2 regions of the Brevundimonas sp. FV1ye7S genome follow, and region 2 is predicted to be linked to the other one. Evidence: riboswitches for the same ligand, from Rfam matches in the RefSeq annotation. Region 2 holds a riboswitch; the other holds the start of a gene.
What was found. Region 2 has a riboswitch for glycine ahead of gcvT (glycine cleavage system aminomethyltransferase GcvT). Riboswitches for the same ligand answer to the same signal wherever they lie in the genome.

Region 1: linked by a shared signal. The riboswitch ahead of ACW18C_RS05725 (TonB-dependent receptor domain-containing protein) and the one ahead of gcvT (glycine cleavage system aminomethyltransferase GcvT) in region 2 are both predicted to bind glycine.

Annotation. Positions count from the first base shown of each region.
Region 1 is NZ_CM178726.1:1,197,191-1,203,441, forward strand. Features, by position in the region: gene ACW18C_RS05710 (sensor histidine kinase) at 1-887, opposite strand, end outside; gene ACW18C_RS05715 (response regulator transcription factor) at 884-1,546, opposite strand; gene ACW18C_RS05720 (ABC transporter substrate-binding protein) at 1,603-2,730, shown strand; glycine riboswitch at 2,937-3,024, shown strand; gene ACW18C_RS05725 (TonB-dependent receptor domain-containing protein) at 3,220-5,883, shown strand; gene ACW18C_RS05730 (S9 family peptidase) at 5,976-6,251, shown strand, end outside.
Region 2 is NZ_CM178726.1:2,361,623-2,367,873, reverse strand. Features, by position in the region: gene gcvPB (aminomethyl-transferring glycine dehydrogenase subunit GcvPB) at 1-513, opposite strand, end outside; gene ACW18C_RS11620 (hypothetical protein) at 510-995, opposite strand; gene gcvPA (aminomethyl-transferring glycine dehydrogenase subunit GcvPA) at 992-2,338, opposite strand; gene ACW18C_RS11610 (hypothetical protein) at 2,338-2,850, opposite strand; gene gcvH (glycine cleavage system protein GcvH) at 2,857-3,222, opposite strand; gene gcvT (glycine cleavage system aminomethyltransferase GcvT) at 3,233-4,348, opposite strand; glycine riboswitch at 4,404-4,484, opposite strand; glycine riboswitch at 4,489-4,587, opposite strand; gene ACW18C_RS11595 (class 1 fructose-bisphosphatase) at 4,755-5,726, shown strand; gene pncA (bifunctional nicotinamidase/pyrazinamidase) at 5,726-6,251, shown strand, end outside.

The DNA.
Region 1 (6,251 bases), 1.2 Mb from region 2:
AGCCGCGTCATGCCGCCGACGGCGTCGCGAGAGTCTGCGATCAACCGCCGTTCCTGAGCCGTCCAGGGGCGGGAGGAGCCGGCCAGAAGGTCAAGATTGGCGGAGAGGACCGACAGCGGCGTGCGCAGTTGATGCGAGGCGTCGGCCGCGAACCGCTGAATGCCGGAAGTGGAAGTCTCAAGCCGCGCCAGCAGATGGTTGAAGGCGTTCAGAACGGGCCACAATTCGCGGGGCGCCAGATCGACATTGGCCGGGGCGAAGTCGGAAGAGGGGCTGGGGCGGCGCGTCAGGTCGTCGATCAGACGCTTCAGCGAGTTCAGGCCCCATTGCAGGGCCGGCCAGATCAGAAGCGCGGCAAGCACCACCAGCAGGCCGGGGAGAAGCAGCATGCTGCGGTAGAGCTCTCGCAGGCTGGCGCGACGGGAATCCAGGCTCTGGGCCACCGAGACGCGGATGGGGGCGTCGCGGCCGGGGATGATCAGGGTCTGTTGCGCCATACGCACCGAAACCCCCCGGACGGACAGGTCCGCGAAGACCGGCTCCTCCGTCCGGGCCTCAGGGAGATTGGGCAGTTCGGCATAGCCGGTGACGAGGCGATCGCCTTCGCGGACGCTGTAGAAGACGGCGTCACGCTCGGGACCGTCCAGCAGAGCCAAGGCCCAGGGCGCGACATCCACGGTGATGCGACCCTCCGCGACCGACACCGTCTCGCGGATGGTCTGAAGCGCGCCGGCCAGCAGGCGGTCCGCATTGTTGGCCACCACCCGCTGGGCCGTCCAGGCGCCGACCGCCAGAACGACGACCGCGAAGAGCGCCAAAGGGGCCACCTGTGCGATCAGCAGACGTGTGACCAGGCTGTGGGAACGGGCAGGCCGGGCGAGGCTCATGGATCGAGGCGATACCCGCGGCCACGGATATTGGTCACGGCCGGTCCATCCGGCTGAAGCTTGCGTCGCAAACGGCCGACGTGAATTTCCAGCGCATTGAGCGACGGCGCCTCGTCCTGAGGAAAGACCTCGGCGGCCAGCAGGTCGCGGTCCACCACCTGTCCAGGTCGGGACGCCAGGACGCGCAGGGCCGCCCATTCGCGGGGGCGCAGGGCGAGGTCGCGGTCGTTGACGTGGGCGCGCCCGGTGCGCCAGTCGCAGAAGAGGGTTCCGACCACGACCGCGCCGGCGGCCTGTCCCTGGCGTCGGCGCACGATGGCGCGGAGACGTGCGACCAACTCCGAGGGGGCGAACGGCTTGACCAGATAGTCGTCGGCCCCGAGGTCAAGGCCCGCGACCCGGTCGCTGAGGGCGTCACGCGCCGTCAGCATGAGAACCGGGGTCGATGATCCCTGCAGCCTCAGGGTTCTCAGCACTTCGAAGCCGTCGATGTCGGGAAGGCCGATGTCCAGGATGGCGGCGTCGAAGACCTCTGAGCTTTCGAGGCGTAAGGCCTGTTCGCCGCTGTCGATGCATCTCGCCTCGAAACCTGCCTCATGCAGAGTGGCTTCGAGCGAATGCCGTAGCGCCTTGTCATCTTCGACAACGAGTATTCTCATGGCGAGGCGATGGGGCGACGGATCATGGATGACACAATAACCAGAAAGCGGGGCCGGTGAAGCCGGATCGGCGAGATCTGCTCGTAGGCCTGGCGGGGGGGCTGGCGGGCGGGCTGGCGGGAGGGGCGGCGGTGTTGAGCGCCGCCGGTTGTTCGTCGGAGCCTGAGGGCGCGGGCACGGCGCCGCGGGTGCGTTGGCTGGCCCGCCGCGAGGGGGCGCTTCACATCCTCACCAACACCAGTTTGATGGGGCCGGTGCTGGAGGCCTTTCGTCGTCGCTGGCCTGAGATCAGGGTACGTCTGGATGACAAAAACTCCACTCGGATCGCCGAGGAGGTTCGGGGGCTCGCAGCTGCGGGCCAGGAGGGGCCGGACCTGGTCTGGAGCACGGCGATGGACGTGCAGGTCAAGCTGATCAACGACGGCTATGCTCAAGCCTACCGGTCGCCGCATCGTGCGGCCATGCCGGACGGTTCGGTATGGCGCGACCAGGGCTATGGCCTGACGGCCGAGCCGATCGTGTTCGCCTATAATCGACGCCGACTCACGGCCGATGTCGTGCCCCGCAGTCATGCGGATCTGCTTCGGCTGCTCAAGACCCGCCCCGAGGTCTTTGACGGTCGTGTCACCCTCTATGACGCCGAACGGAGCGGCGTGGCCCTGATGCAGCTTTCGGCGGACGTGCAGATCTATCCTGAAGCCTGGTCGTTGATGGAGGCGCTGGGCACGCAGCGTCCGCGGCTGGACACCTCCGGGCGGAGAATGATGAGCCAAATCGCCGATGGGCGGATGGCGTTCGCCTATAATATGAACCAGTCGTACGGCGCGTCATGGGTCGCGCGCGCGCCGGAGATCGGATTGATCACGCCTGAGGACTATCATCTGTCCGTTTCACGCGTGGCCTTCATCCCGCGCAACGCCGCCCACCCGAATGCGGCGCGGCTGTTTCTGGACTTCCTTCTGTCGCGTGAAGGCCAGCGGGTGATCGGAGCCCTGGGCGTTCGACCGGTCCGCGACGATGTCGATGCGCCTGTCCGTCCCGGCGCGCCTGGCGTTCGGCCGGTTCGGGTGGGACCCGCCCTGCTGGCCAATCTGGATCAGGCGCGTCGCGCGACTCTGCTCACCCGGTGGAGGGAAGCGATGCGTCACGGCGTCAGAGCGCCGGCGGATCCGGCTGCGCCCTGACCGTTCCTGTGGATAAGTCCATTAAGTCCGAAGCCTCCCTTTCTGTCACGACGCCGTCATGCGGACGCCCGTCGCTTGCAACATGGGGTCTTGATCTGGTCCGTCTGGTTTGTGACAGCACGATAAAACCATGTATTTTGTTTTGAGCGCAAAATAACTGCCGTATTTGTCGATTTGACAGGGCAGTCTGGGTTGATCTTACTCACCTCAGCAAGGCGGGAGAGATCGGCTCCGGCCGACGCCGAAGGCGCAACCGCCCCGGAAACGCTCAGGCAAACGGACCGTCTTGCTGAAGGAACGCTGGAGAGAAGGCCGGATCCGGGGGATGCGGTCTCGCCGAAGGAGAAAGGGTCGGCGACGACCCGAAACTCTCAGGCCCAATGACAGCGGGGGCGAACGGACGCCGAAGAGCGTCAGTCGCATTGGGCATCCCTGGGGAGGGGCGTCGTCGCCATGAGGAATCTCGCTTTGTCTCGTCTTAATCGTCACTTGACCCATTATTGCAGCGCCATCGCCCTGCTGGCCTGCGCCACGGCGGTCCAAGCCCAGGAGACGGAGGGCTCTCCGGAAACCGCCGCGGTCGACGATATCGTCGTCACCGCCTCGCGCATTGATCGCGCCGGCTTCGAAGCGCCGACGCCGACCATCCACCTGACCGCTGAGGATCTGTCGGTGGGCGCGCGCCCCAATATCGCGGCCGCGCTGAACGACATGCCCCAGTTCCGCGCCACCACCTCGGCCCAGACGACCGGCACCAACACCGGCGCGGGCAATGCGCCGGTGGACCTGCGGGGGCTGGGCATCAACCGGACCCTGGTCCTGATCGACGGACGCCGGGTGTCGAGCGAGAACGACCTGAATGCGGTGCCGTCGGTCCTGGTCAAGAGCGTCGACGTGGTCACCGGCGGCGCCTCCGCCGCCTGGGGATCGGGCGCCGTGGCCGGCGTCGTCAACATCGGCATCGACCGCTATTTCACCGGCGGCAAGCTGGGCGCCGAATACGGCATCTCGTCCTATGACGACGCCGAGCAGGAACGGTTCGAAGGCGCCTGGGGAACGGACTTCGCCGGCGGTCGCGGCCATTTCGTCGTCGGCGGCGAATATCTCGACAACGAAGGCGTCATCCCCAAGGCCTCGCGCCCGAACATCGGACGGTGGGCGACCGTCAATGGCGCGATAACGCCTGACGTGGGCTTCGCCAACGCGGCCTATGGCGGTCTGGTCATGTCGGGTGTGAACCGCGGCATGGTGTTCAACCCGGACGGCTCCTTGCGTCCGTTCGACTATGGCACGGTCAGCGGCACGAATTCGATCGGCGGCGAAGGTCCGTCGAACGACGATCTGAGCCCGCTGGTCACGCCGCAGAGGCGTTACACGGGTCTGGCCAGCGCCGTCTACGAGATCAACGACAGGCTGCGGGTCACGGCTGATGTCCGTCATTCGCGCATGTGGAACAACTATGTCTGGTTCGGCGACCATGATCGCGGCGACCTGACCATCGGCATCGACAACGCCTTCCTGTCTTCCACGATCAAGCAGCAGATGGCGGCCGCCGGCCAGACGTCCTTCACCTTCGGTCGTTTCAACTCCGATCTGTCCTATTCGACGATCGACTTCGAGCGGGTGACCACCCAGGCGACCCTGGCCGTGGATGGCGAGTTCGGCGAGAACTGGCGCTGGGGCGCCTATTACAGCCACGGTGAATTCGAGAACAACATCGACACGCCTGGCTTCCTGCTGAAGACCCAGTTCGCCAACGCCGTCGATTCCGTCATCAATCCATCGACCGGCCAGGCCGTCTGCCGCGTGACCCTGACCAACGCCAACTCCGGCTGCGTGCCGATCAATCTGTTCGGCCTCGGGGCCCCGTCGCAGGAAGCCATCGACTATGTCACCGGCGCCCCGCAGCAGCGCGCAACGACCAAGCTGGACGTGGCCGGGATCAGCCTGCGCGGCGAGCCCTTCAGCCTGCCGGCGGGCGACGTCTCGATTGCCGTCGGTCTTGAGGCCCGCAAGGAGCAGACCGACCAGCGCGTCGGCGAATTGGATGCTGCGAAGGCCTTCAAGACCTTCAGCTTCTCGGCCATGTCCGGAGAGTTCAGCGTCAAGGAGGCTTTCGGCGAAATCCTGGTTCCCGTCGTCCGCGACCTGCCGGTTCTGAACGACCTGCAGTTCAACGCCGCCGCGCGTATCTCCGACTACGACACCACCGGTTCGATCTGGTCGTGGAAGGTCGGGGCGACGAACGAGTTCTTCCCGGGCTTCCGGGGCCGGGTGACCCAGTCGCGCGACATCCGTTCGGCCAACCTGTCTGAACTGTTCACGACGACCACGACCGGATGGAACAACCTCAACGACCCGGCCAAGAAAGGCGCCCTGGTCTATGTGCTGAACAACGGCGGCGGAAATCCCAACCTTCGCCCGGAGACGGCCGACACCCTGACCCTGGGCGTCACCTATGCCCCGCCGTCCATTCCCGGCCTCAATCTGTCGCTGGACTATTACGACATCAAGATCGATGACGTGATCACGACCATTGCGGCGCAGGACCTGGTCACCCGCTGCTTCAAGGGCAACCTCGACCTCTGCACCAAGGTAGAACGTGACACGGCGGGCAATCTGGTGCGCACCCTGTCCACCTATGTGAACCTGGCCGAATATCACACGGACGGGATTGATGCCGAGGCCTCCTATGCCTCGGACGCCGACCTTTGGGTGCCGGGCGCGACGGGCCGGGTGACGATGCGTCTGGTCGGCACCTGGGTGAACAGTCTGACCACTGACGACGGAATGACCGAGATCGAATACGTCAAATCTCAGGGCTATTCGTTCGGCCTGGGCGTGCCCAAGCTGCGCCTCAACGCCAGCCTCGGCTGGAAAGGCGAGGTGTTCGGCGCGAACCTGCGCGCGCGCTACATCTCGGCGGGTGACTACAACAGCACCGTGGCCATCTCGAACAACCACATCGACGCCTACACCTATGTCGATCTGGGGCTGACGGCTGACCTGGCCCACTACGGTGCGAACGGTGTCGAGCTCTACGCCAACGCGACCAACCTGTTCGACAAGGACCCGCCGGTCGGGTCGCTCTACTCGCCGTACTACGACGTCATCGGTCGGTACGTCACGGTTGGCGCGCGGTACCGCTTCTAGTTCGGTCCCCGCTCCCGGTCGCCGGCTCTGCTCCTCCAAGGGAGCCGGCGACCTCCCCCTTTTGCTTCCCCATACACCGCACGGTCTGTTCCATGATTACCCGTCTGCCGATGGCCCTCCTGCTCGCCCTGAGCGTCGCCCCTGCGGCCCTGGCTGAGGCGCCCAAGCCCGCCGCCATCGTTGCGGATGGCCTGCCGGCGGTGCCCGACGATCTGGTCGCCGCGACCCAACCCTATCTTCAGGCGCGCCGCGCCGCCTTCCTCGGCTGGAACGCCGCCGATCGGTCGATGCTGATCAAGACCCGGTTCGGGGCGACCGATCAGCTTCATCTCGTCACCGGCCCTGACGGCGCCCGAACCCAGATCAGT
Region 2 (6,251 bases):
CATCAGACCGCACAGCTCGCCATGGGCGCCCGCCTTGGGCGACAGGGCGACGGCGGGCATGCCGGTCAGGGTCTTCAGCCAGTGGGCCAGCGTATCCATCAGCTCCAGCGCGCCCTGCACCGTCGAGATCGGCTGCAGCGGATGGATGTCCGAGAAGCCCGGCAGGCGCGCCATCTTCTCGTTCAGGCGGGGATTGTGCTTCATCGTGCACGACCCCAGCGGATAGATGGCCAGGTCGATGGCGTGGTTCTTTTGCGACAGGCGCACATAGTGGCGCATCGTCTCGGGTTCGCTCAGACCCGGCAGGCCGATCGGGTCGCGCCGGATCAGGTCGCCGAGGTCCGAGCCGTCCGTCTTCGGCTCCGGCAGGTCGACGCCGGTCTTGCCCCAGCCCTCGCCCTCGAAGATCAGGGCCTCGTCCTGCAACAGGCCGCGCGCGCCGGTCAGGGTGGCGGGTTTGGTTTCGACTGCGTTGGGGGTAGTCGGGCGGCCGACGGTGTTCATGGTGCTCATGTCGGTTGGTTCTCAAGGCTAAATTGCCAGACGGCTTTGTCGAGTTGTCGGATATTTAGGCTGTAGTATTCTGCTTCAGCCCACATGCGTGCTTGGAACGGAACCCAGTCGGCACCTCGAAATACACGCTTGACTTGGCCATGAACCGTCCACCATGCCCGGAAGTCTAGGATGGGTCCTTCTTGGTAGCCCCAATGCAAGATCGCGGTGGCTGTAGGAACTCCTACACCGTGCAATGAGGTAAGGGCACAGACTTGGACCAGTGGATCTTTAGACGCAAAAGATGCTTCAGTGATGCGTTGAATGTCTTCTGTAGCATTCTTCAAGCAGAGGTCGTGGCGACGTTCCGCCTTCCAATGGCAGATCGTCAAGAAGTCGGCGCGATTGAGCCTATCACAACGAGTGATCCCGGGGTCAGGCTTGTTGTAGGCAAACCTGTTAGCAAGCTGTGTTAGATCATCTCGCGTGAAGTTGCGGATCATCCCGCCAGCACTTTCGTCAGGGACTTGGCGAGAATCTGGATGTCCGCATCCAGCGTCGTCTCCGTCGCCGCGACCAGCAGGACGTCGTCCATGCCCGCATCCGGCGCCAGACGGCTGTAGGGCACGCCCGCCAGCACGTGGTGGGCCGCCAGCGTATCCACCACTTCGGCGGCGTTCTTCGGCAAACGCACCGCGAACTCATTGAAGAAGCGCGAGGTCAGGATCTGGACGCCCGGGATGGCCGCCAGGGCGTCGCGCGTGGCCAGCGCCTTCTCGTGGTTCAGCAGGGCCAGTTTGCGCAGGCCGGTCTCGCCCAGCAGGCTCATGTGGATGGTGAAGGCCAGGGTGCACAGGCCGGAATTGGTGCAGATGTTCGAGGTCGCCTTGTCGCGGCGGATGTGCTGTTCGCGCGTCGACAGGGTCAGGACGAAGCCGCGGCGGCCGTCGGCGTCGACGGTCTCGCCGCAGTAGCGACCGGGCGTCTGGCGCAGCAGTTTCTCGCGGGTGGCGAACAGGCCGACATAGGGGCCGCCGAAGTTCAGGGCGTTGCCGATCGACTGGCCCTCGGCCGCGACGATGTCGGCGCCCATCTCGCCGGGCGACTTCAGCAGGCCCATGGACACGGCCTCGGTGACTACGACGATCAGCAGGGCGCCGGCGGCGTGGGCGGCCTCGGCGATCTTGGTGACATCCGTCGCCGTGCCGAAGACGTTCGGGGTCTGGACCACGACGCAAGCCGTGTCGGGACCGATCTGGTCAATCACGGCGGCCTCGGCGTCGACGGCGGCGGCCAGGACCTGGGTCTCGACGCCGACGGCGTGGACCACGGTTTCGGTCGCCTTGACGTAGTGGGGGTGCACGCCGCCCGAGATCACCGCCTTGTTGCGGCGGGTCACGCGGGTCGCCATCAGCACGCCCTCGGCCATGGCGGTCGAGCCGTCATAGAGGCTGGCGTTGGCCACCGGCATGCCGGTCAGGTTCGCGACCTGGGTCTGGAACTCGTACAGGTACTGTAGGGTGCCCTGGGCGATTTCCGGCTGGTAGGGGGTGTAGCTGGTCAGAAACTCGGACCGCTGGATCACATGATCCACCGTCGCCGGGACATGGTGCTTGTAGGCCCCTGCGCCGCAGAAGAAGGGCACGGCGCCGGCCGTCGCGTTCTTGGCGGCCATGGCGGACAGGGCGCGCTCGACCTCCATCTCGCCGGCCACGCGGGGCAGGTCCACCGGCCCGTCCAGTCGCGCCGCCTCGGGCACGTCCACGAACAGGTCGTCGATCGATTTCGCGCCGATGGCGGCGAGCATCGCCGTGCGGTCGTCGGGCGTCAGGGGGAGGTAGCGCATCAGACGGATTTTCCGAAGAGGAGGTCAAATAGTCTTGAGAGTAGAGAAGGGGGCCGTTCAGTCCTGCGAGCCGGCAATATGCTACGCGGAGCCGCAACCTCTTGCTGCGCGGCATTAGGCGAGAGTTCAGCCAGTACAGCATGAAGCTGTTCCGGGCCTTCCAGCGTATCGGGACCTATGACATTCATGTCCGCAGCCCGCACTTCACCCACGCTGGAATGGGTGCGAAGCGCGACGGGATCGAAGACATCGGCCATGATGAAGGCGCTCGTCCGGTCCGCTATGCGGTAGAGGGCCTCGGCCACGGCATTGGTGAGGATCGGATACTCGGCCAGCATGCCGTCGTTCAGGTCCTCGCCGAACAGGTAAAGGGCCGCGCCGTCCGTAAGGCGCAGTTCTGCTTCCATGCCCGTCCATTCCGCACCCGCCTCGGCGAGCGCCGCCTGCACCAGCTGGCCTAGACCGGGCTGGGACGGCGTCGTCGTCGAGTTGCGGAAGAAGACGGTGAACACTAGCGCTTACAGGCTGGCCAGGAACTCGTCGTAAGCGGCCTGGTCCATCAGGGCGTCCAGTTCCGAGACGTCCGACACCTTGATCTTGGCGAACCAGCCGTCGCCTTCCGGGGCGGCGTTGACGGTTTCCGGAGCGGTCGACAGGGCGTCGTTGGCCTCGACCACTTCGCCCGAGACGGGGGCGTAGACGTCGGAGGCGGCCTTGACGCTTTCGACCACGGCGAAGCTGGCGCCCTTGGCGACGGTCTTGCCGACCTCAGGCGTTTCCACGAACACCACGTCGCCCAGGGCGTCGGCGGCGTGCTTCGAGATGCCCACGGTGGCGATGTCGCCGTCCAGGCTGACCCACTCGTGATCCTTGGTGAACTTCATGATCTGATCCTCAGACGGTCTTCGGTTTGCGGTAATAGCGTTGCGCCACGAAGGGCATGGCGACGACTTCGGCGGCGGCGGACTTGCCGCGCACGACGACCTTCAACTCCGTACCCAGCGCGGCATACGCCGGCGGCACGAAGCCCATGGCGATGTTCTTGCCCAGCGTAGGGGAGGGGCCGCCCGAGGTGACCTTGCCGATGACGTTCCCGTCAGCGTCGGCGATCTCGGCGCCTTCGCGGGCCGGGGCGCCTTCCTTGACGATCAGGCCGATGCGGACTCGCGACGGACCCTCGGTCAGTTCTTTCAGGATCCGGTCGGCGCCGCTGAAGTCCGCGCGCTCCTTGCGCGACTTGGACAGGGCGAAGGTCAGCGCGCCTTCGACCGGGCTGGTGGTCGGGTCGATGTCATGGCCGTGCAGCGGCAGGCCGGCTTCCAGGCGCAGGCTGTCGCGGGCGCCCAGGCCGATCGGCTTGACGCGGGCGTCCTCCAGTATGGTGTTCCAGACGCGCTCGGCCTGGTCCGCCGGCACCGAGATCTCATAGCCGTCCTCGCCGGTATAGCCCGAACGCGAGACATAGCAGTCGACGCCGAACAGCATCAGCCGGGCGCATTCCATGAAGCCCATCTCGGCCAGGAGCGGCTCGTACGCCGACATGACTTCGGCGGCTTCCGGTCCCTGGATGGCGATCAGGGCGCGGTCCAGCACCGTCAGTTTGGCGTCGCCTTCTAGGTTCGCGTCCCAGAAGGCGAAATCCTCGTCCTTGTTGCCGGCGTTGACGACGACGAACAGGCCGTCGTGGTCGGGGCGGCCGGCCATCAGGTCGTCGATGATCCCGCCGTCCTTGTTCAGCAGCAGCGAATATTTCTGCTTGCCGGCCTTCAGGATTTCATAGTCGCCGGGCACGAACCGCTCGAACTGGGCGGTCGCGTCGGCGCCGGTGATCTTGCACTGGCCCATGTGCGACACGTCGAACAGGCCGGCGTGTTCGCGGGTCCAGCGGTGCTCGGCCAGGACGCCCTCATACTGGACCGGCATGTCATAGCCGCCGAAGCCCACCATCCGGGCCCCCAAGGCGCGGTGCGCGGCGTTCAGGGGCGTGGTCTTCAGGGCTTGGTCGGTCATGGTTCAGGCTTTCACGGTCGCGTTTGGTGGCGGAGCTCCGCCGTCTTCGCGCCCCCGCTGTCCTGAAGCCTGAGAGATTCCGGCGGTCAGACCACCTTGCTCCGTCGGCGCGCCCATCAAGAGCGACTTTCCAGCGTCCGTATGCTGTCGCGGTCCGTTTGCCTGAGCGTTTCCGGGGCGGTTGCGCCTTCGGCGTCGGGGGGCAGCCTGCCGGTCCCGAACTCTCCCGCGAGAGCATCCGACCTAAGCCACCGACTCCGGGCCCAAGTCAAGCGTCGGCGGCTTTCGGAGGCCGTCCGGCGGCGTCATTGTCGCCGTTCGCATCGTCGGTTGTTGCGTCGCCCTTGCCCTCGTGCCGTTGGCCCGCCAAGAACGGGAACCGCCTCAGCCGCACCGGACCGACCGCATGACCGCCGACCGCACCCGTCTCGACGCCCATATCGCCGCGCTCGACGCGCCCGAGGGTCTGAAAGCGGTGCTGACCGTCGTCGCCGCCACCTGCGCCGACATCAGCAAGGTCGTCGCCGGCGGCGCCCTGGCCGGGGCTCTGGGCGCCTCGGGCCAGATCAATGTCCAGGACGAGGAGCAGAAGAAGCTCGACGTCATGACCAACGACATGCTGACCGACGCCCTCCTGGCCTGTCCCGCCGTCGCGGGCGTCGCCTCCGAGGAGATGGACGAGGTCCAGCCGGCCTCCCATTCGACCGGCGACTATCTGGCCCTGTTCGACCCGCTGGACGGCTCGTCCAACATCGACATCAACGCCATGGTCGGGACCATCGTCTCGGTGCTGAAGTCCGCCACGCCGACGCCGACCGAGGCCGACTTCATGCAGCCGGGCCGCAATCAGGTCGCGGCCCTCTATGCCCTGTACGGTCCCCAGACCATGCTGGTCCTGACCACGGGTGCGGGCGTGAAGGGCTTCACCCTGTCGAACGACGGCGACTGGATCCTGACCCACGACGACATCGCCATATCGCCGGACACCAAGGAGTTCGCCATCAACATGTCGAACCTGCGCCACTGGTCCGAGCCGGTGCAGACCTACATCGGCGACCTGCTGAAAGGCGACGAAGGCCCGCGCGGCAAGAATTTCAACATGCGCTGGGTCGCAGCCATGGTCGCCGACGTCCACCGCATCCTGATGCGCGGCGGCGTCTTCCTCTACCCGTGGGACAAGCGCGAGCCGAACAAGCCCGGCAAGCTGCGCCTGATGTACGAGGGCAATCCCATGGCCTTCCTGGTCGAACAGGCCGGGGGCAAGGCGACGACGGACGGGACGCAGCCCATCCTGGACGTCCAGCCCGAGCATCTGCACCAGCGCATCCCCGTCGCCCTGGGTTCGGCCAACGAGATCGACGCCTACGCGGGCGTGTGATGCTTATCCGCCCGACTGACTCCCTCCTGGTCATCGACCCGCAGAACGACTTCTGCGAGGGCGGCGCTTTGGCGGTCGCGGGCGGGGCGGGGATCATGCCGCTGATCAACCGGCTGGCCGAACGGTTCTCCCGCGTGATCCTGACCCAGGACTGGCACACGCCGGACCAGATCAGCTTCGCCTCCAACCACCCCGGCGCGGCCCCCTTCACCGAGATCGAGGTCGCCTACGGCCGCCAGATGCTGTGGCCCGATCACTGTATCCAGGGCGCGCCCGGCGCCGACTTCCATCCCGACGCGGCGCCCACGGTGCAAAAGGCCCTGGCCGTGATCCGCAAGGGCTCCAACCCGGCGGTCGATTCCTATTCCGGCTTCTTCGAGAATGACCATCGCACCCCGACGGGCCTGGCCGGCCTGCTGCGCGACTTGGGCGTGACCCGCGTCTTCCTCGCGGGCCTGGCCTTCGACTACTGCGTCCGCTTCACCGCCGAGGATGCTGTGCGCGAAGGCTTCGAGGCGGTGGTCA